DNA from 3 places in the Pseudomonas sp. A39 genome. Region 1 is predicted to be linked to each of the others. Evidence: predicted binding sites of a transcription regulator. Region 1 holds the regulator's gene; each other region holds the start of a gene.

What was found. Region 1 encodes FliA, which starts transcription of late flagellar genes. Its sites were predicted from a motif close to CTAAAGTTTNNNNNNNNNNNGCCGNTAA; they were not measured.
Region 2: a site for FliA is predicted at 5,284-5,311, ahead of flgM (flagellar biosynthesis anti-sigma factor FlgM). Genes of this name have one in related genera too.
Region 3: a site for FliA is predicted at 3,439-3,466, ahead of AC3ZU9_RS12110 (methyl-accepting chemotaxis protein). Genes of this name have one in related genera too.

Annotation. Positions count from the first base shown of each region.
Region 1 is NZ_JBYVMD010000003.1:133,233-140,159, forward strand. Features, by position in the region: gene AC3ZU9_RS03465 (protein-glutamate methylesterase/protein-glutamine glutaminase) at 1-311, opposite strand, end outside; gene AC3ZU9_RS03470 (chemotaxis protein CheA) at 360-2,576, opposite strand; gene AC3ZU9_RS03475 (protein phosphatase CheZ) at 2,588-3,376, opposite strand; gene AC3ZU9_RS03480 (chemotaxis response regulator CheY) at 3,395-3,769, opposite strand; gene fliA (RNA polymerase sigma factor FliA) at 3,937-4,677, opposite strand; gene fleN (flagellar synthesis regulator FleN) at 4,674-5,507, opposite strand; gene flhF (flagellar biosynthesis GTPase FlhF) at 5,613-6,927, opposite strand, start outside.
Region 2 is NZ_JBYVMD010000085.1:367-7,293, reverse strand. Features, by position in the region: gene mgtE (magnesium transporter) at 1-95, shown strand, start outside; gene AC3ZU9_RS30610 (Arc family DNA-binding protein) at 312-638, opposite strand; gene AC3ZU9_RS30605 (PA3371 family protein) at 1,022-1,201, opposite strand; gene AC3ZU9_RS30600 (hypothetical protein) at 1,213-1,440, opposite strand; tRNA gene AC3ZU9_RS30595 (tRNA-Arg) at 1,766-1,842, shown strand; gene AC3ZU9_RS30590 (MFS transporter) at 2,113-3,498, shown strand; gene AC3ZU9_RS30585 (flagellar brake protein) at 3,559-4,308, opposite strand; gene AC3ZU9_RS30580 (flagella synthesis protein FlgN) at 4,404-4,874, opposite strand; gene flgM (flagellar biosynthesis anti-sigma factor FlgM) at 4,923-5,246, opposite strand; gene flgA (flagellar basal body P-ring formation chaperone FlgA) at 5,388-6,152, opposite strand; gene AC3ZU9_RS30565 (chemotaxis protein CheV) at 6,235-6,927, shown strand, end outside.
Region 3 is NZ_JBYVMD010000012.1:70,415-77,341, forward strand. Features, by position in the region: gene AC3ZU9_RS12095 (pectate lyase family protein) at 1-178, opposite strand, end outside; gene AC3ZU9_RS12100 (Crp/Fnr family transcriptional regulator) at 660-1,370, opposite strand; gene AC3ZU9_RS12105 (phytoene desaturase family protein) at 1,483-3,084, shown strand; gene AC3ZU9_RS12110 (methyl-accepting chemotaxis protein) at 3,542-5,125, shown strand; gene AC3ZU9_RS12115 (YkgJ family cysteine cluster protein) at 5,301-5,978, shown strand; gene AC3ZU9_RS12120 (Arm DNA-binding domain-containing protein) at 6,615-6,927, shown strand, end outside.

The sequences.
Region 1 (6,927 bases):
AGGAAATCCACCGCGCCAGCGTCCAACGCGTCGAGGGTCACTCGGGCGCCTTCGTGGGTCAGCGAGGAGAACATCAACACCGGGGTCGGGCAGCGTTGCATGATATGGCGAACTGCCGTGATGCCATCCATCATCGGCATCTCGTAGTCCATGGTGATCACGTCCGGCTTCAACGCAATGGCTTGATCAATCGCTTCTTTGCCGTTGGTGGCCGTGCCGACCACCTGGATCGTTGGATCGGCGGAAAGAATTTCCGAGACGCGACGGCGGAAGAAACCCGAATCGTCCACCACCAGGACCTTGACTGCCATAAACACTCCGTTAGGCGGGGCGGGCATTACCGCCCTGCCCCACCAGAATCAAATACGCCGAGCGGCGTAACGCTTGAGCATGCTCGGAACATCGAGAATCAGCGCGATCCGACCGTCACCGGTGATGGTCGCACCCGACATGCCCGGGGTTCCCTGCAGCATTTTGCCCAAAGGCTTGATGACCACTTCTTCCTGGCCCACCAACTGATCGACGACAAAGCCGATCCGCTGGGTGCCCACGGAGAGGATCACCACATGGCCTTCGCGCTGCTCTTCATGGGCAGCCGATGCCACCAGCCAACGCTTGAGGTAAAACAGCGGCAACGCCTTGTCGCGCACGATCACCACTTCCTGGCCGTCCACCACGTTGGTGCGCGACAGGTCGAGGTGGAAGATTTCGTTGACGTTGACCAGCGGGAAGGCGAACGCCTGGTTGCCCAGCATCACCATCAAGGTCGGCATGATCGCCAGGGTCAACGGCACCTTGATGACGATCTTCGAGCCCTGGCCCTTGGTCGAGTAGATATTGATCGAGCCGTTGAGCTGGCTGATCTTGGTCTTCACCACGTCCATGCCGACGCCACGGCCGGACACGTCGGAGATCTCGGTCTTGGTCGAGAAGCCCGGGGCAAAGATCAGGTTGTAGCACTCGGTGTCGGTCAGGCGGTCGGCGGCGTCCTTGTCCATCACGCCACGCTTGACCGCGATGCTGCGCAAGATGTTCGGGTCCATGCCCTTGCCGTCATCGGTGATCGACAGCAGGATGTGGTCGCCTTCTTGCTCCGCCGCCAGGATCACCTTGCCGCCACGGGACTTGCCCGAGGCTTCACGTTCTTCCGGGGTTTCCACGCCGTGGTCGACGGCGTTGCGCACCAAGTGGACCAGCGGGTCGGCCAGGGCCTCGACAAGGTTTTTGTCGAGGTCGGTTTCTTCACCCACCAGTTCCAGGTTGATCTCTTTCTTGAGCTGGCGAGCCAGGTCACGAACCAGCCGTGGGAAGCGGCCGAAGACTTTCTTGATCGGCTGCATCCGCGTTTTCATCACGGCGGTCTGCAGGTCGGCGGTCACCACGTCGAGGTTCGACACGGCCTTCTGCATGGCTTCATCGCCGCTGCTCAGGCCCAGGCGGACCAGGCGGTTACGCACCAGCACCAGTTCGCCGACCATGTTCATGATGTCGTCCAGGCGCGCGGTATCAACCCGCACGGTGGTTTCGGCTTCACTGGCGGGCTTCTCGGCAACCGGTGCCGCTGCAGCACGTGCAGGCGCCGGAGCGGCGGCCGGTGCGGGCGCAGGCTTGGCGGCCGGTGCAGGGGCGGCGGCTTTGGCGGCAACCGGTGCAGCCGTGGCCACCGCAGCGGCCGGAGCAACTTCGCTGAACTTGCCCTTGCCGTGCAACTCGTCCAGCAGGGACTCGAATTCGTGATCGGAAATCAACCCATCGCCTGCCGGTGCAGCAGCGGCAGGCGCTGCAGTGCTGGCAGCCGCTGCAGGCGTGGCGGCGACGGCCGGCAAGGCATCGGCCGCGAAAGTGCCCTTGCCATGCAGTTGGTCGAGCAACGCTTCAAATTCGTCGTCGGTGATGTCAGTGCTGACGGGCGCGGCAGGTGCCGCGGCAGCAGCAGCCGGTGGCACGGCGTCGGCCGCGAACTGGCCTTTGCCGTGCAACTGGTCGAGCAGGGATTCGAACTCAGCGTCGGTAATGTCTTCGCTGGTCGGCGCCGCTGCCGGAGCAACGGCGGCCGGTGCTTCTGCCTCGGCCTTGACGGCACTGAGGGAGTTGAGCAGCTGTTCAAACTCGCTGTCGGTCACATCCGCTTCGGGCTCTGCCACAGGTTCCGGCGCCGCTTCAGCCACCGGCGCAGCCGACAGGTCGGCAGGCTCGGCATAGCGCGCCAGGGCGGCCAGCAGCTCCGGAGTGGCTGCGGTGATCGGGGCACGTTCGCGCACTTCGCTGAACATGCCGTTGACCGCATCGAGTGCTTCGAGAATCACGTCCATCAACTCCGAATCAACGTGACGCTCACCCTTGCGCAGGATGTCGAACACGTTCTCGGCGATGTGGCAGCACTCCACCAGCTCATGGAGCTGGAGGAAGCCGGCGCCCCCTTTTACAGTATGAAAACCGCGAAAAATTGCATTGAGCAGGTTCGCATCATCCGGGCGGCTTTCCAGCTCGACCAGTTGCTCGGACAGTTGCTCTAAAATTTCGCCGGCCTCTACAAGGAAATCCTGAAGGATCTCTTCATCGGCGCCGAAGCTCATGGGTGTGCTCCTTAGAAGCCTAAACTGGATAACAGGTCATCTACGTCATCCTGACCTGACATAACGTCTTCACGTTTATCGGCATGAATCTGCGGACCTTCACCCTTGGCGAGATGTTTTTGTGGATCTTTTTCCGAGAGGATCGCTTCGCGGTCATGTTCAATGCCGGCGAAACGATCAACCTGGCCTGCCATAAGCACCAATTTGAGCAAGTTGCTTTCCACTTCGGTGACCAATTGGGTCACACGCTTGATCACCTGACCGGTGAGGTCCTGGTAATCCTGGGCCAGCAGAATGTCGTTGAGGTTGCTGGAAACCGTGCGGTTTTCCTGCTCGCTGCGTGACAAGAACCCGTCGACCCGACGCGCCAACTCACGAAACTCTTCAGCCCCGACTTCGCGGCGCATGAAACGGCCCCAGTCGTGGCTCAAGGCCTGGGCCTCGGTGGCCATGCCGTTGACCAGGGGCGTGGCGTTTTCCACCAGGTCCATGGTGCGGTTGGCCGCCGCCTCAGTCAGCCTGACCACATAGGACAGGCGTTCGGTGGCATCGGTGATCTGCGAGATCTCTTCGGCCTGGGGCATATGCGGGTCAATCTGGAAATTGACGATCGCACTGTGCAGCTCGCGCGTGAGCTTGCCCACTTCCTGATACAGGCCGCGGTCACGGGTCTGATTGAGCTCATGGATTAACTGCACCGCATCGCCGAACTGGCCTTTTTCAAGGCTGTCGACCAACTGGTGAGCATGCTTTTTCAGGGTCGACTCAAAGTCTCCCTGTGACGTTTCTTTATGCTCCATAGCTCCCCCGCGATGGCATTAGCCGTGGATGCGTTCGAAGATTTTTTCGATCTTCTCTTTCAAGGCCAATGCAGTGAATGGCTTGACCACGTAACCGTTAACCCCGGCTTGGGCGGCTTCGATGATCTGTTCACGCTTGGCTTCGGCGGTCACCATCAGCACGGGAAGGCTGCGTAGTTTTTCGTCAGCGCGCACGTGGCGCAGCAAGTCGATACCGGTCATGCCCGGCATGTTCCAGTCCGTTACCAGAAAGTCGATGCTCCCGCTGTTGAGGATCGGAATCGCCGTAATGCCGTCATCCGCCTCGACCGTGTTAGTGAACCCAAGGTCACGCAACAGGTTTTTTATGATCCGCCGCATCGTTGAAAAGTCATCAACGATGAGGATTTTCATGTTCTTGTCCAATTCGACCTCCAAGCAGTCTTAAACGCGCCCAGCACCTGGACGCGCCATTTCAATCAACAGGCATTACACAAAAAGGACGCCTCGGGCACCACGGGTCGAAACCGCGAAGGCTTGCTGCCCTCGCGGTATCGTCTGCAGTGTCCCCACACTGCCTGTCAGCGCGCTCGCCACTCTCCCAAACGCCCCCGCAAGCGGGCTGCGCACTGGCTGTGCAACTGGCTGACCCGCGATTCGCTGACCCCCAGGACCTCACCGATTTCCTTGAGGTTCAGCTCTTCGTCGTAGTACAGCGCCAACACCAACCGCTCACGCTCCGGCAAATTGGCAATCGCGTCCGCCAGCGCACCCTGGAAGCGTTCATCTTCCAGGTCACGCGACGGCTCCATATGAGCACTCGCGCCATCCTCGTGCAGCCCTTCGTGCTCGCCGTCCTGCAAGAGGTCGTCGAAACTGAACAGGCGGCTGCCCAAGGTATCGTTCAAAATCCCGTAATAATCGTCGAGACTCAATTGGAGTTCGGCCGCAACTTCGTGATCTTTAGCGTCGCGACCGGTTTTTGCTTCAATTGCGCGAATTGCGTCACTGACCATGCGCGTATTGCGATGCACCGAACGTGGTGCCCAGTCACCTTTACGCACCTCGTCGAGCATCGCGCCACGGATACGAATCCCCGCATACGTCTCGAAGCTCGCCCCCTTGCTCGCGTCGTATTTGGTCGACACTTCGAGCAAACCGATCATGCCCGCCTGGATCAGGTCTTCGACCTGGACGCTGGCGGGCAGGCGTGCCAGCAAGTGATAGGCGATGCGCTTGACCAGTGGCGCGTAGCGCTCGATCAACTCACCCTGGCTGTCACGGGCCGACTTTTTGTAAGCGTTATAGCCGTTCGCTGTCATAGCACGGGTCCTGCGCTCGTCTGATGCACCAATCGCTCGACGAAAAACTCCAGATGCCCCCGAGGGTTGGCGGGCAACGGCCAGGTATCGACCTTCTGGGCAATAGCCTTGAACGCCAATGCGCATTTGGAACGAGGGAACGCTTCGTAGACTGCACGCTGCTTTTGCACAGCCTTGCGCACACACTCGTCGTAGGGAACTGCGCCGACGTATTGTAAGGCGACATCGAGGAAGCGATCCGTGACCTTGGTCAACTTGGCGAACAGGTTGCGCCCTTCCTGCGGGCTCTGGGCCATGTTGGCCAGCACGCGGAAGCGGTTCATGCCGTAGTCACGGTTAAGCAGTTTGATCAGGGCGTAGGCGTCGGTGATCGAGGTGGGTTCGTCGCAGACCACCAGCAATACTTCCTGCGCGGCGCGCACGAAGCTGACCACGGACTCGCCGATCCCGGCCGCGGTGTCGATCACCAGCACGTCGAGGTTGTCGCCGATATCACTGAAGGCCTGGATCAGCCCGGCATGCTGTGCCGGGCTCAGGTGCACCATGCTCTGGGTGCCGGAGGCGGCAGGCACGATGCGGATGCCGCCAGGGCCCTGCAGCAGCACATCGCGCAGCTCACAGCGGCCCTCGATCACATCGGCAAGGGTGTGTTTGGGCGTCAGCCCCAGCAGAACGTCGACGTTCGCCAGCCCCAGGTCAGCATCCAGCAGCATGACGCGACGGCCAAGCTCTGCCAGGGCCAGGGACAAATTCACTGACACGTTAGTTTTCCCGACGCCACCTTTGCCGCCGGTCACCGCGATCACCTGTACGGGATGCATGCTGCCCATTTTATTTCTTTACCTTGTCTTGCTTAGACGCAGGCTACATGGCTTGGCCGCGTGAATCGCTTGCAGACCATCGATGTAGGTACATTTCACGGTGTTCATCCTGACTCAACCCACCCGTTTTGCCGGGCTGTGGTAAAGGTCGGCGAACATATCGGCCATCGCTTCCTCGCTAGGCTCTTCTTGCATTTGCACGCTGACTGCGCGGCTGACCAACTGATGACGGCGCGGCAGATGCAGATCATCCGGGATCCGCGGTCCGTCGGTCAGGTAGGCGACCGGCAATTCATGACTGATGGCCAGGCTCAGCACCTCGCCCAGGCTCGCAGTTTCGTCGAGCTTGGTGAGGATGCAACCGGCCAGGCCACAACGCTTGTAACTGTGGTACGCAGCGGTAAGAACTTGTTTCTGGCTGGTGGTTGCAAGCACCAGGTAATTTTTCGACTTGATGCCGCGACCTGCCAGGCTTTCCAGTTGCATGCGCAACGCCGGGTCGCTGGCTTGCAGGCCGGCGGTATCGATCAGCACCACGCGCTTGCGCAGCAGCGGGTCGAGGGCGTTGGCCAGGGACTGGCCCGGGTCGACATGGGTCACCGATACGTTGAGGATCCGGCCCAGGGTCTTGAGCTGTTCCTGGGCGCCAATGCGGTAGCTGTCCATGCTCACCAGCGCGATATTCTGCGCGCCGTACTTGAGCACATAGCGTGCGGCCAGCTTGGCCAGGGTGGTGGTCTTGCCCATGCCGGCTGGGCCGACCATGGCAATCACACCGCCCTCTTCCAGGGGTTCGATTTCCGGGGTGGCAATCATGCGCGCCAAGTGGGCCAGCAACATGCGCCAGGCCTGGCGGGGTTCTTCGATTTCGGTGGTCAGCGCCAGCAGGTCGCGGGACAACGGGCCGGACAAGCCGATGCGTTGCAGGCGGCGCCACAGGTTGGCCTGTTGCGGCTTGCTGCCTTGCAATTGGGTCCAGGCCAGCGAGCCAAGCTGCACTTCGAGCAGTTCGCGCAGGCCGTTGAGTTCAAAGCGCATCGAGTCGAACACGCGCTGGTCGACAGCCGCAGCCGGGGCAGGCGCGGCCGGACGTGGCGGCTCTTTGAAGGTCGGCTCGACCAGCGGCTCGGCAGCGGTCAACGGCAAGCCAGCGAACAACTGGCGATTGGTGGTGGCATCGCTGTCGCCCCGCATGCTCAGCTCAGCCTGGGCCGAGACAATGCGCGAAGCGGTCTTGCGCAGCTCGTCTTCAAGCTCCATGTTCGGCACGCGTGGCGCCAGGGCCTGGGGGGTGTAATCCAGGGCAGCCGTCAGCTCGACACCGCCGGCAATACGACGGTTTCCGATAATCGCGGCGTCGGCGCCCAGCTCATCACGAACCAGTTTCATGGCCTGACGCATATCGGCGGCGAAAAAACGCTTAACTTGC
Region 2 (6,927 bases), on a different contig from region 1:
ACCCTGCCATGGGGGCCAGTGTGATGATCACGGCCATGACCGACAGTGGTGGCTTCTTCATCTTCCTGGGCCTGGCAACGATCTTCCTGCTCTGATCGTTCATCGCATGCCGGCTCCCCTCTGGGCGCTGGCTTTTTGTGACAAGGGAGCTTGCTCCCGCTCGGCTGCGCAGCAGTCGTATCCCTGGCAGGTGCTTCGCGCTTCAGCGCAAGCAAGCTTGCTCGCTGAAGAAGCTCGGCTTCTAGGGATTCCCGCCAAATCCCAGGCAAAAAAAAGCCAGCACATGGCTGGCTTCGGCTTTCAGTTGCAAATCAATTGGCTTCTGCGGCCGCCTCAACGTCGTGCGCGATAAGCGAGACGAGAGCATTTTGCTGACGGTGGGAGAGCTGACGAAAACGCTGCAGCAGTTCGCGTTCGTGCAGCGACAGCTCAGGGCTGTCCATGCGCATGCTCAACTCGTCGCCCAGCGCACCTTCCTGAATGAGGCTTTGTTCCAGGCGAGCGATGATCTCGGAGTTCATGCTGCGGTGATGATTGCGAGCCACCTCGGCAATGCGTTCCCGCATTCCGTCTGGCAGACGTACGACGAACTTGTCAGCCGTACGGCTGGAATAAATTGCCTGTTTCAATGGGCGCATATATTTAACCGGTTAGTTCAGGGGAGCGGTTTTTGGAATTGGCCGCAAGATGAGTGTTAAGACAAGGCTCACGACCAAAGTTCAACCTGAATTGCAAAGAGGCCGCATCATGCCTCAGATTTGCCAGTTCCTTGGCGTCAATTCTGTGACAAATATTGAACTGCCTAGAGGCTTTATGCCAGCACTCATTTGCATTTTTGCGGACTGGTTGGAAAACTTTTGCATACGCAATCGCGCAGGGGAACTTCCCGTAAGTCCAGGCCACCACAGGGTTTGAGGTCGCACATGCTATCGCAAAGTGGCCTTTTGCCCTTAGGTTTAAGACTAGTGGCAATTTGCCGATTAGCGAGGATGAGGCGACATAAGGTAAGGCGGGAGGGGGATCAGCGCAGGACCGGGTCGAATTTGATCCGACGACCCACAATCAGGGTGAGCAGCAGCAGGCTGGCAAACACGGCACTGGCAATGAACGCCGTGGTTTGGCCGTCTTGTGACTCAGCGCCCAGTCCAAGCATGCCGGTGAACGCGGTCAGGCACAGAAACAGCCAGGCAAATTTGGTCATCGGTGGCCTCCTCAGAAAACCCAGTGTTCAGATGCAGGTGCCGCCTGGGTGCCTTGGGTCAGGCGGACGGGCGACTGTGCGTTCGGTGTCATCACCGCCAACTGTGGGCGCTGTTGAAGATGATGCGGCACGGCCTGGCTGATCTGCGCCGGGTCATTGCTGCCAGTCGATTGGAAATGGAACGTGACCAACGCGGCCAAGGCGACGGTATTGAGGGCTAACAGAAGGGCACTGTTCATGGTTATGTTCTCCGCTTAATGCCGTGGCTTGTTGGGTTTGTAGGAGAAGTATTGCAGGTGCCGTGCCAAACTATTAATCCAATAAAATCAATGGCTTGAGTCTACTTCAAATACCGGAAAGGTTGCAATTTGCAATGATGGCATTTTGGGGGAGTGCATTTTGCACGATGGTAGCAAGTGCCCGTGTTTGCGGGGGCTGGCCGCAATCACTCGGGTGTGGGTTGGCCTACACTCGAAAAGCCTACGGACGACATGACAAAACCCACCTCGGCCGTTAACATGCACGCCGTCCGTCGCCGCGTCTTTGGCTCGACGTCGGTCATTTGTCCCAGTAGCTCAATTGGATAGAGCATCCCCCTCCTAAGGGGAAGGTTGGCCGTTCGAACCGGCCCTGGGACACCAGGTTCAAAGCCCTGCACAGAATATTCTGGCAGGGCTTTTTTGTGCGCGTTTTCCAACGATTCAGTCGAACCTTGCTGCAGTCCCGGGTTCACAGCACGTGCACGGTGTATTTATCGCAATCCGTGTATCCCGCAAGCGGCCGGACAGCGTCTGAGTCTGTAAGCAAATTAATCCCCGGAAACAGCGCCTGCCGCCTGTCCGGACCCGGCCACCCCGGACTATCATGCCGATAGCCCTGTCTCTCACTGCAAGGAGCCGCTCGGAACGCCGATGCGCCAAATCTGGAAATCTTTTCGAGCCCTTTATTTCGCCTCCTTGATGATGCTGATCGGCTCCGGCCTGCTCAGTACTTACCTGGCCCTGCGCCTGGCGGCCGACCATGTCGACAGCCTGTGGGTGGGTGCGCTGATGGCCGCCAACTATTTTGGCCTGGTGCTGGGCGGCAAGATCGGGCACCGCCTGATTGCCCGGGTCGGGCATATCCGGGCCTATGCCACCTGTGCCGGTATTGTCGGTGCGGCCGTGCTGGGCCACGGCCTGATCGATTGGCTACCGGCCTGGATCGTGCTGCGGATGATCGTGGGCCTGGGCATGATGTGCCAGTACATGGTCATCGAAAGCTGGCTCAACGAGCAGGCAGACGCCAAGCAACGCGGCGTGGTGTTCAGCGGCTATATGATTGCGTCTTACCTGGGCCTGGTACTCGGCCAGTTGATCTTGGTCATGCACCCTCAGCTCGGCCTTGAGCTGTTGATGCTGGTTGCCCTGTGTTTTGCCCTGTGCCTGGTGCCGGTGGCCATGACTCGGCGGATTCACCCGGCGGCCCTGCACCCGGCGCCGATGGAGCCGCGCTTCTTTATCAAGCGCGTGCCGCAGTCGTTGAGCACCGTGCTGGGGGCGGGGTTGATCGTGGGCTCGTTCTACGGTCTGGCGCCGCTCTATGCCTCTCAACAAGGCTTGACCACCGAGCAGGTGGGCCTGTTCATGGGTAGCTGCATTTTTGCCGGCCTGCTGGTGCAGTGGCCGCTGGGGTGGTTGTCGGACCGCTATGATCGCGCGCTGCTGATTCGTTGTTTTGCCCTGTGCCTGGCGGTGGCGGCGTTGCCGTTGGCCATAATGACCAAGGTGCCGCTGGAAGTTCTGTTTGTGGCGGGTTTCTTGTGTTCGCTGGTGCAGTTCTGCCTGTACCCGCTGGCAGTGGCGTTCTCCAACGACCATGTGGAAGGTGATCGTCGGGTATCCCTCACGGCGATGCTGCTGGTCACGTACGGCGTAGGCGCCAGCATTGGGCCGTTGCTGGCCGGTGTGGTGATGAAGATGTTCGGCAGCCACATGCTGTATGCGTTTTTCAGCCTGTGTGCGTTGATCCTGGTGTGGCGTATCCGGCCGAAAGCCGTCACCAATTTGCATCAGGTGGAAGACGCGCCGCTGCATCACGTGGCGATGCCCGACAGTATGTCCAGTTCACCGCTGGTGGCCGCCCTGGATCCGCGTGTCGATGAGCAGGTGGTGCAGGAGCAAATGCAAACCGCTGCCCCGGAACCTGAGCCGGAGACGGATCCCGATCCGCAGGCGGATGAGCCGCTCTTTGAAGGGCCGCCTGAGCCTGCAGGGCCTGACGAACACCCTCACGACTTGAGCAGGGCGCGCCCCTGAACGTAAAACGGGCAGGTCCATCAGGATCTGCCCGTTTTTTTTACAGCGATCTTTTAAGGTTTAAAAGTCATCGTCTTTGTCGAAACGCCGTGCTTCGCGTTGCAGTTGGTAAACAAAGCGCTCGACCTGGCGCTGCACCAAGCCACTCATATTGTGGAAGCGCACGCCGGCGAAGGTGGTGTTGATCTTCTCTTCGAAGTGCAGGTAACGCAGTTCGACTGAGGTTGTCATGCTGCCAAAGGGCAGGGCGGCGATGAAACGGTCATACACCTGGCCCAGTTGCAGGCGCTCGGAGATATCTCCCTCAAAGCGCAATTTGCAGCCCGTGGCGGAAATATCCAGCAGCTTGCCGTTGACCGGGGCCTTGAGCTTCTCTCCACCCAGTTCGATGTTGACCAGTTGCGCCAGCTTCAAGGCGGCGCGGAACGCATTGCGGCGCTGATGGTAAACCACTTCGGCGGGCAGGCTGCCGGTGTAGATGCGGTGGCCGTCCTTTTCGCTGATGCTCAGGCTGCCGTTGCTTTCCCACGCAATGCGCACACCGTCGTGGAAGCCTTCAATGCGGAAGGGTTCGCCATTTTCGAGGTGGCGTTCGCCATCGCGGGGGATCATTTCATCCAGGGCCAGGGAGCCGCCGTCGCGGTTGACGTCGACCAGGTAGCTCTGGAAGCGCTGGCTGCGTTCGTGGAAGGTGATGATCAGCGGGTCATGGCTTTCTTGCAGCATCCGCAAGGTGCTGGCGATTTCCAGAGGGGTGGTGAGGACCTTGGGTGGCTGCGGAGCATCTTCCGCATTAAGGGCGTTGAACACGGTTCTTCCATCTCCAGACAAAATACGACTACACGCAAGAGCAGGCATTCTGCCAGTATGTGGCGCGTCTTGGATAGCCGCGCTGTAAACCGGCGTCAGGCTTGACTGCGAGTGCTTGGCTTGACCAGGCGCGAGGTGGAACCTTGAGCGTTGTAAAGCGCTGGAGGCTCTCCGCCGTGAAGTATACGCAACTGGTTGGCGGTCGTAGCTTGCTGAAGCTGGATCGACTGACCGTTGAGCAGGTTGGCTTCCTGGCACTGGGCGAGCAATTGATTGAGTTCTTTGCTCTGGGCCAGTAATTGATCGCCGACCGAAGAGTGGCTGGCCAGCTGCGCCAGGCCGTCATGGTCTGCGGGCAGGCCAAGGCTGACGAGGATCTGGCTGCGTTTTTTGCCATGCTGTTCCAGCAGGACAATCAGCGATTGCTTGCGCGCCAGAATTTCTTCCAGCAGCGGCATGTCGCGGCCGTAGAGGGCCAGGGATTCTTCCCTGAGTAGCTCGAGCAGCTGCTGCGTCGGCGCTAGATCATCAATGATCAGTTGAAGCAGATTTTCGTCGTGATGCATGGCTGGCCTTGGGTTTTAAGCGTCCAAAAGCCCGGCGCAGGCCTTTGCCTAGCGCTCGGCTTCGAAATTAAGCAGCTTGCTGGCTACACGGTTGCTGTCGACTTTATAGCTGCCATCGGCGATTGCCTGTTTCAATTCGGCCACACGGGCTTTATTGACCACCGGTTGATCGCGCAGCGAGTCAGTGACCTTCTGCAACTGTTGAGCCTCATTGCTCAGGTGTACGGATTCCCCGCTTTGGCTGACGGCGGCCTGTTCTGCCTTGGCGGGCAGTGGCTGGGCCTTGGCTTCTACGTTTTCCTTGGTACCGGTGGTACGCGTAGTGCCTGACGTTGTCGGGGTGTTATTTAAACGGCTGAAATCGATGACCATGATCAAAAAACCTCTGGGTATTTGGACGCTTGCCATGTTTTCGGCAATACCCGGACGAACTTTAGGCGCGAATGACAATAAATCTGCGCACGGAATATCTCGTGCACAGTGTAGAAAAACCCAGCGTCCTCTGCCAGCACTCTATAAAGCAACCTCGACTTGCCCGGGGGCCGTCACTCGCGCCTTGATGACGCGGTTGGAGTTGAGGTTCTTGACCCGTATCTGCTCACTCATGCCACCGTTGGACAGTGCCTCCCCCGGCATTTTTACGTTCAGCCCGCCACTGCTGGCGGAAATCACCACCTGATCGCCCTTGCGAATCACCTCTGCCTGTTCAAGATGCACCAGGGTGATGACTTGGTCTGTTACCACTGGTCGGGTTAATTTCTGTCCGACCGCTTGGTCGAGGGAGGTCAGGTAGCCCTGGCTGATCATGCTGATGTCGCGTTCGCGCAGTACCACATCTTCGAAACCAATGATGCCGGTGCGTTTCATTGGCCGGGCAACCACCACCACATCGCGGAACAGTTTGACCTGTGCCGGCACGAACACTGTCCAGGGCGAGGCGCCGTCGCAACGCACCTTCACCGTCACGCGGCCGATGGGTTGGGCGGGGCTTTCCAGCGTGGCTGTCAATTCCTTGTCGCACATTGGCATGCGTAAACGCGGGTCCAACTGGTTGACTTGGATTTCATAACGCCCCGGCGTCTGAGTGGTTGCCAGATAATCTTCTACAGTGAACTCAAGAAAGCCTTGAGTGACGCCGATAAGTAGATCAGGCAATGTGACGTTATCGGCACGGGCCGTGGTGCCCAGGCTAACAGCAAGCAATGCCATCGCGGCGCAGAGCAATCTGCGCAATCGTCGGGCACCAGGGCGTCGGGAAACTGTCGTTTTAATATCCATAAACCAATAAATAGCAAAGCTCGTGCCGTTTAGTGTTGGGTGCGCATCGCACCCCCAAAGGTTTTAGCGTAGGAGTCAAGGCATGGCAGGAGTAATGGATTCAGTAAACCAGCGCACACAGCTGGTAGGGCAGAATCGCCTGGAGTTGTTGCTTTTTCGCCTGGATGGCAAGCAGCTGTATGGCATCAATGTGTTCAAGGTGCGGGAAGTGCTGCAGTGCCCCAAGTTGACCATCATGCCCAAGTCCAGCCCTGTGGTCTGTGGCGTCGCTAACATCCGTGGCGCGACGATTCCAATTCTTGATTTGGCCCTGGCCACCGGTTCTGCTGGGTTGCAGGACCGCGAGAACCCGTTCGTGATCATTACCGAATACAACACCAAGACCCAGGGTTTCCTGGTGCGCTCGGTGGAGCGCATCGTCAACATGAACTGGGAGGAGATCCATCCGCCGCCCAAGGGCACCGGTCGCGATCACTACCTCACGGCGGTGACGCGGGTCGATAACCAGTTGGTGGAAATCATCGACGTGGAGAAGATCCTCGCCGAAGTCGCCCCCACGTCCGAATCGATTTCCGTCGGTGTGGTGGACGCCGAAACCGCGCACAAGGCTATTTCGCTGCGCGTACTGACGGTGGACGATTCCTCGGTGGCGCGTAAACAGGTGACCCGTTGCCTGCAAACCGTCGGCGTCGAAGTGGTGGCGCTCAACGATGGTCGCCAGGCGCTGGATTACCTGCGCAAGCTGGTGGATGAAGGCAAGAAGCCGGAGGAAGAG
Region 3 (6,927 bases), on a different contig from region 1:
AGATGTTATTTGCCGCCGCTCTGGAGCCACCCTTGGTACCACCGTTCAGAGTGGCGAAACCAGTCGTGGCTGCATCCAGCCAAATGTCGGCGGCATGTGCGGGTAGGCTGGACAGCAACAGTGAACCGACGATAGCGCTGGCCAGTTTGCAGGGAGAGAAGGTTGAGGGTTTGGCCATGATTAATCAGATCCTTGATTAACTTGAGTAGTAACCGCGCCGTGACCCGGCACGTTTCTCGAGCGGACGTCCTTGTCGCCATTGCAGCGAATCGAACGTCCGCTACGTGAGAATGCTATCACGTGAACCTGTGCGCTGTCGTAAAATCAGAATGAGCTGGATTGGTATTTACTTGTGAAATTCAGCTACTCATTTTTGATGACTTATAATCATCATTTCTCAATGCAAAACTGTTCTGATTCGTCGCTTTCCGATTTTGTCGGCTATAGGTTTGAACCATCATCCTGAAACCGCAAAGAAGGTCCTGTTGGTTAGCCCGTCGGACACCTCGGGAATAAAGGCTTGAAGCTTGAAGAGGCGAAAACGCAGTATCCGACACATGCCGATGGCTGACTACCATGGCATTCGCGGAGAGATACTCCGCACCACAGTCGTGGGTGAGGTGCCGTCCCGATGATAGCTCCGGAAGGACACTCCCGAGTCAAGACTTTACGCCATTGGCATGCAGCAAAAGGCCAGGTAAATCAATGATGCCGACCTCTCGGTAGCGTTGCGCGATAAAGCCCTCAAGCTCCAACTCATGCAGAGCTGCATTTATGCTTTGCCGGCTGCTGCCCATCATGTAGGCCAACTGCTCTTGCGAGACGCTTAGATCAATTGAAGGCGACTGCGGGCGGGAGCCGAAACCATGGGCCATGAGCCAGAGTCGGCGTGCCAGGCGCCTATGCAATGAGCCCCGTTCGGCAACGACCTGATAAGTAACCCGCAGTTTGGCGACGCTCAGTCGAGCAATGTCCTGCCAGTACTTCGGATGCTCGTTGAGCCAGTCGAGGAAAGGTTGGAGCTCGAGGGTCAATACCGTGGTAGGGCCATCTGCAAATGCATCGTGGTGCCGTGCCAATCCGTCAATCAGACAGGCATCGCCAAACCAATGTCCGGGCTCGAGATACACCAGTAAGGAGGCTGCTCCGTCGGCCTCTGCATTCTCGACGGACACCGCCCCTCGCAGAACGCAGAACAGGGCATGGGTCGGCAGATCACCCTGGCGATACAACGCTTCTCCCGAGTCAAGCTGCCGTGCTCGCGCCTGCGCGAGCAGTGCTGTCTGCAGAACTGAATCACAGCTGGAAAACCACGCGTCTCCACAAACAGTGCTGAGCCAGGTGCCCAAGTAGTGCTCGGAGGAAGTCATCTGTTCGGGCCTCACCAAAGTTCAAGTTCTTGACAGACGCATCGTCCACATCGGAATAGCGTGCTCTGCATCCATCATTTCTCGATAACAACACCAACAAGAGCGGCGATAGATGATCAACGATAATGACAGAAGCTACAAACGAGCACGCGCGAGTGGAGCGCTCGACCAACGTTTCGACGCCATCGTCATTGGCTCTGGAGCGGGCAGCCTGACGTCGGCCGCACTATTGGCATTGGACGGCAAGCGCGTATTGGTGCTGGAGCGTCATGCTGTCGCAGGCGGCTGTCTCCAGGTATTCAAGCGCCCCGGGTTTGAGTGGGATGTGGGTTTGCACTATGTCGGTGAAGTCCATCGACCAGGAACGCTGACCTCATTGTTTGCCAAGGTTACTCGCGAAAAAATCCAATGGGCAAAAATGCCCGACATCTATAACCGGATTGCCGTGGGTGACGAGGTCTTCGAATACCACGCGGGCGGGGAGGCTTTCAAAGCGCGGATGAAGGAGTACTTCCCCGCCGAGGCGTTGGCTATTGACCGCTACATCGACCTCGTTAAGCAGGTCAGTCGCCCTGCGGCAGTGTTTCTGGGGGCGCGCGCACTGCCACCTGCAATGGCCGACGCCGCGTTCGATCAGGTGGCACCGACATTCATGCCATACGCATCCCGGACCGCACTTGATGTACTGCGCGAACTCACCGACAACGAAACCCTGATTGCGGTGCTGTGCGGTCACTTTGGTGACTATGCTGCCTTGCCGAGCGAGGCCTCGTTTGCTGCGCATGCCGCCGTTATTCGACATTACCTGGACGGTGCCAGCTACCCGATCGGGGGGGCGCAAGTGATCGCGGACGCAATGATTGAAACCATCACGGAGGCAGGAGGGCGTGTGCTGGTCGCTGCTGAGGTGACTGAAGTTGTCGAAAGGAATGGCCGTGCGTTGGGTGTCAGGATGGCCGATGGCGAAATAATTGAGGCTCCCCTCGTGATCAGTGGAATTGGCATCCGTCAGACGCTACGACTACTGCCGGACACCAATAAAAGCGTGGCTGAATTGCGCCGTACTGCCGAGGCAGCGCAGTCGTCATTGCCTGCAGTTGTCCTAAATCTCGGCCTTGACGCGAGCAATGCGTCGCTTGAGGTTGGGCCAGCCAATATCTGGACTCACCAAAGCGCTCGGCAGCACGAAGACTGGCAGCACTATTTGGCCGACTCCGAGCTCCGCCCCATGCCGCTGCATTTCATCTCCCAACCGTCCGCCAAAGACCCGACCTGGCCCGAGCGTTATCCCGATCGTTGCACGATGGATATTTGCAGTTTTACCGATTGGAGCCTCTGGCAACGTTTCACCGACACTCAATGGAAACGTCGTGGCGATGCCTATGAGGAACTAAAGGCTCGCCTGACCGAGGAAATGCTAGAACAGGTCTATCGCTTTTATCCCAAGGCTCGCGGACACGTCGTTCATAGCGAGTTAGCCACACCGATCAGCTTCAACCACTTCTTGGGGCGTAGTCATGGTGACTTTATGTCGTTCACGCCGACACCGGATCGTTACGCTCAGCGGTGGACACGTGCACACAGTCCGGTGAAAGGGTTGTTGTTCAGCGGCCAGGACGTGGCCATGGGCGGGGTGAGTGGTGCAATGGTAGGTGGGTTGCTTGCTGCTTCTGCTGCGTTGGAGCGCGATTTGATGCGCGAACTGCGTGTCTAATCTTTTTTCTTTTTTTTGTTATCAGGAATGCATCATGATCCCTATCACTGTTGCCTATGTATCTGGATTGACAGAGGCAGAATTCCCGAAGGACTGTTCTCGATGAGGTATTAACACTTCGAGCGAGAGATTGATAAGTGTCATTTGTGGAAGAGTGAAATCCAAAAATACACCTTATGGGTGAATCGCAACACGCATATCATCGTCGTGTTGTAGATCAAATAGTACGACACGATCAAAAAATTCATAAAAACCGCAAAAGAGTGGGCGCGCTACGCGTTGATAACGTGGGCCGAACATCGCGTGACGGATAAAGTCAATATAAGTTGTGTAGAAGGTGAAATGATTTATTTATAATAAATGGCGCAGCTGTGGCCGTTAAAGTGGACATGGATGTTGGCTGGAGTGGCTGTTCTGGCTCATCCTTTAATCGTATTTAAAAAAGGGATTCGCGCAGATGATTAATTCGGTTGCACAAGTACTGGTTGATATTAGCGTCCGTTCGAAATTGACTTTGGGCTTTCTGTTGGTACTCACGCTAACTGTACTGACCGCAGTCGTAGGGTGGAGTGGGTTTGAGAAGTTGGCGGCGCGCAGTAATAAGTTGATTGACATCTCCGTGCTCAATGAAGTGGCGCGTGATATGCGCAATGCGCGCTTGAGGTACGCACTCAGCCCAGATTCCGCTCGCGCTGAAGCTGTTATTAAAGTAATGGATGATTTGAATCTTAAAATAGACGCACTAAAATTTATATTTGCCGACGATGTCGATCAGCGCTGGGTGAGTGTTGCGGATACTTCAGTTGAGAACTATCGAAATCATTTTCAAGACTTCGTGCACGCCATTGAGGCCCGTAATGATGCGAGCTCTAATAGCGCTCAAATAGCCTTGGATGAGGATATAAAAAGTATTCTTGAGTCCAGTGGGCAATTGTCGAAAAATCAGTCGAGCAAACGCGATCAGGAAATTAACTTCGCCAATCAGATGCTTGTCGGTATGACGGCGTTGGCACTTGTACTGGGTTTTTTAGCAGCATGGCTGATCACTAACTTGATCGTTGGTCCGTTAAAAGAGGCACTTCAGAGTGCAGAGCTGGTGGCCAACGGCGACTTAAGTCACGACATCAAAATATCTCGACGTGATGAATTAGGACAGTTGCAAATCAGTCTGCGAAAAATGACTTTGAACCTACGAGAGCTGATGAGTGATTTGCGCGATGGTGTCATACAAATTTCTAGCGCGGCTGAAGAATTGTCTGCCGTCACTGAGCAGACCAGCGCTGGCGTTAACAGTCAAAAGTTTGAAACTGACCAGGTCGTGAAAGCAATGAACGAGATGGTTGCGACCGTGCAGGAAGTTGCGCGCAGTACCGAGGAGGCTTCGACTGCCGCGCTCAGCGCTGGCAATGAAGCTCGTGAAAGCGACAAAGTAGTCACTCAGGCGATTGAAAAAATAACTGATCTAGACTTGGAATTTGGCCACTCGACGAATGCAATGGCTGAGCTTAAGCGAGAAAGTGACAAGATCGGAACGGTACTGGACGTTATAAAGTCAGTGGCCCAGCAGACTAACCTGTTAGCGTTGAACGCTGCCATTGAAGCAGCGCGTGCCGGCGAGGCAGGGCGCGGTTTCGCTGTAGTCGCTGATGAAGTTCGCAGCTTGGCTCAGCGAACTCAGTCCTCCACTGAGGAAATCGAGACTCTGATTGGTGGCCTGCATAGACGAACGCAGGAAGTCGCAGATACCTTGGAGAAAAGTTGCGCGCTCACCAGCAGTAGCGTCGAGCTCACTCGTCGTACGGGTACGTCACTCATTAAAATTACCCGTTTGGTCGCTACGGTCGAGTCCATGAACTTGCAAATTGCTGCTGCATCGGAACAGCAAAGCGCTGTTGCAGATGAGATCAATCTTAGTGTGTTGAATGTGAGAGAGGTTTCCGAACAAACTGCTGCTGCCAGTGAGGAGACTGCCGCTTCTAGTATCGAGCTTGCTCGACTTGGCGTGCATCTCCAAACACTCGTTGGCAAGTTTAAGGTCTGATGACGGTAGGCGTTGTTATTGCCTCCATGTTATAGGCTGCGCAATCACATTGAGTGGATGAACTTGTTCGACAGTCGTAGTAAATAGTAAAACCTCTCGGATGTCATATGAAAAACACGACAGTACGTTTGCGTGCAATGGCTGCGGCGTTTGTTGCAAAGGGCGATTGATTCCATTGACCTTGGAAGAGTCCAGGCGGTGGCTACAGCGCGGTCACGACGTTGCAGTGATTCTTGAGGCGTTCGACAAGTCCTATTGGCAAACAGAACCTGAAAAGCGCGCCCACAATATTGGACGCTCTGCACGGGTGGATAGTAGTGGTGTAAAAATCAATATCATCGCAATCTTCGCCGCTAATGCGCTTGACCAGTGCCCAAATCTTGATGATCAGGAACGGTGTGGTATTTATCATGAGCGACCTCTGGTGTGCCGCATTTATCCGATGGAAATCTCACCTTTTATCGTATTGGACCCGCTAAATAAGGTCTGCCTACCGGAAACTTTGGAGGCGGGGGATGTTATTGTTTCTGACTCTGGAGTTGCCACGGGCTTGGCTGATCAAATTGAACAGTCTAAAACTGCGGACAGGCTTGATGCGAGGGCGAAGGTGTCTATTTGCGAGTCCATGAATATGACAGTGGCGGCATGGAAAGAAGATGCCTTTGCTGTGTACCTCCCTGAGAGGAATGAGTTGATGGACGCGATAAGTCGCAACGACGAAGGGCTCGAGCCTGGAAGAGCAGTTTCCTGGAGCGTCCGGACGAGCAGTCAGGCGCGACGAGAGTCTCTAGCTCAGTCTGGGGTGCTGCTCGATAATTCAGTGTCGTCCGACTATATTTTTCATGAGCTTTAAAGCTGATCATTGAGCGCCCAAACCTTCTCGAGCAGTTCTGCAAAGGTAAAGCTCACGAATGTGTACATGCAGTCGGCCACCTTTATTGATCGCGAGTTAAGGTCAACGCAGGTTGCCGTGGATGTTAAATTCCGAGGAGCACGGTATACAGCAGCTCCACGACCGGATCGTCTCTCTTTGGCAGGTCCTGTACGGATTTCACTCAGTCAGTATGTGTTCAGGTGTTGTGAGGCTCCTTGTCGTCCAATTGGCGGTGGGTCCAATCAAATTGCATAGTCCGAGACCACATTTTCTTGGCCCTTAATACACCCCAAAAACAAGTCCAGAATTGAGTCTTTTCCTGCTCCGGCAAGAAAAGAAACCCTTTAGATTTCAATGGGTCGGACGCCAGATGCGAGTCTCGTTTCCCGCTCCAAAATTTGATCCACAGATGTCCACTGGACGCTGGGGTCCACGAAATAGACGCTTCGGCGTCTTTTTTCGTTTCTGCGGAAAACCACTGGAAACCAGGGTAATCCGGTACGAACAAGGACAGGATTAAGTACAACAGACGGGCCCGTTCGAGTCCGTATTGTAACTGGCTCCCTCGGGCCTCCAGACGAGCATCGGGTGTTGACTCTCCAACAGGAGCTCGCCATGCCTCTCTCAGAATTCACCGTTCGGCATGCTCGAACTATTGGTAAAAACTACACCCTCGGCGACTTCGACGGTCTATCCCTCTGGGTGACCAAAGCGGGCGGTAAGCTGTGGCTGTTCCGCTACTATTGGGAAGGGCGCCAGCAACGCATGTCCTTTGGGGCGTATCCTGACGTTAGCCTGAAACACGCACGTGAGCGTCGTGACGAAGCGCGCGAGCTATTGGCCGAAAACATCAACCCCTGCGCGCACCGAAAGCAGGCGCGCCAAGAAGCTGAAGCCGAAGTAAAGTGTGTCAATTTTAGATCGGCAC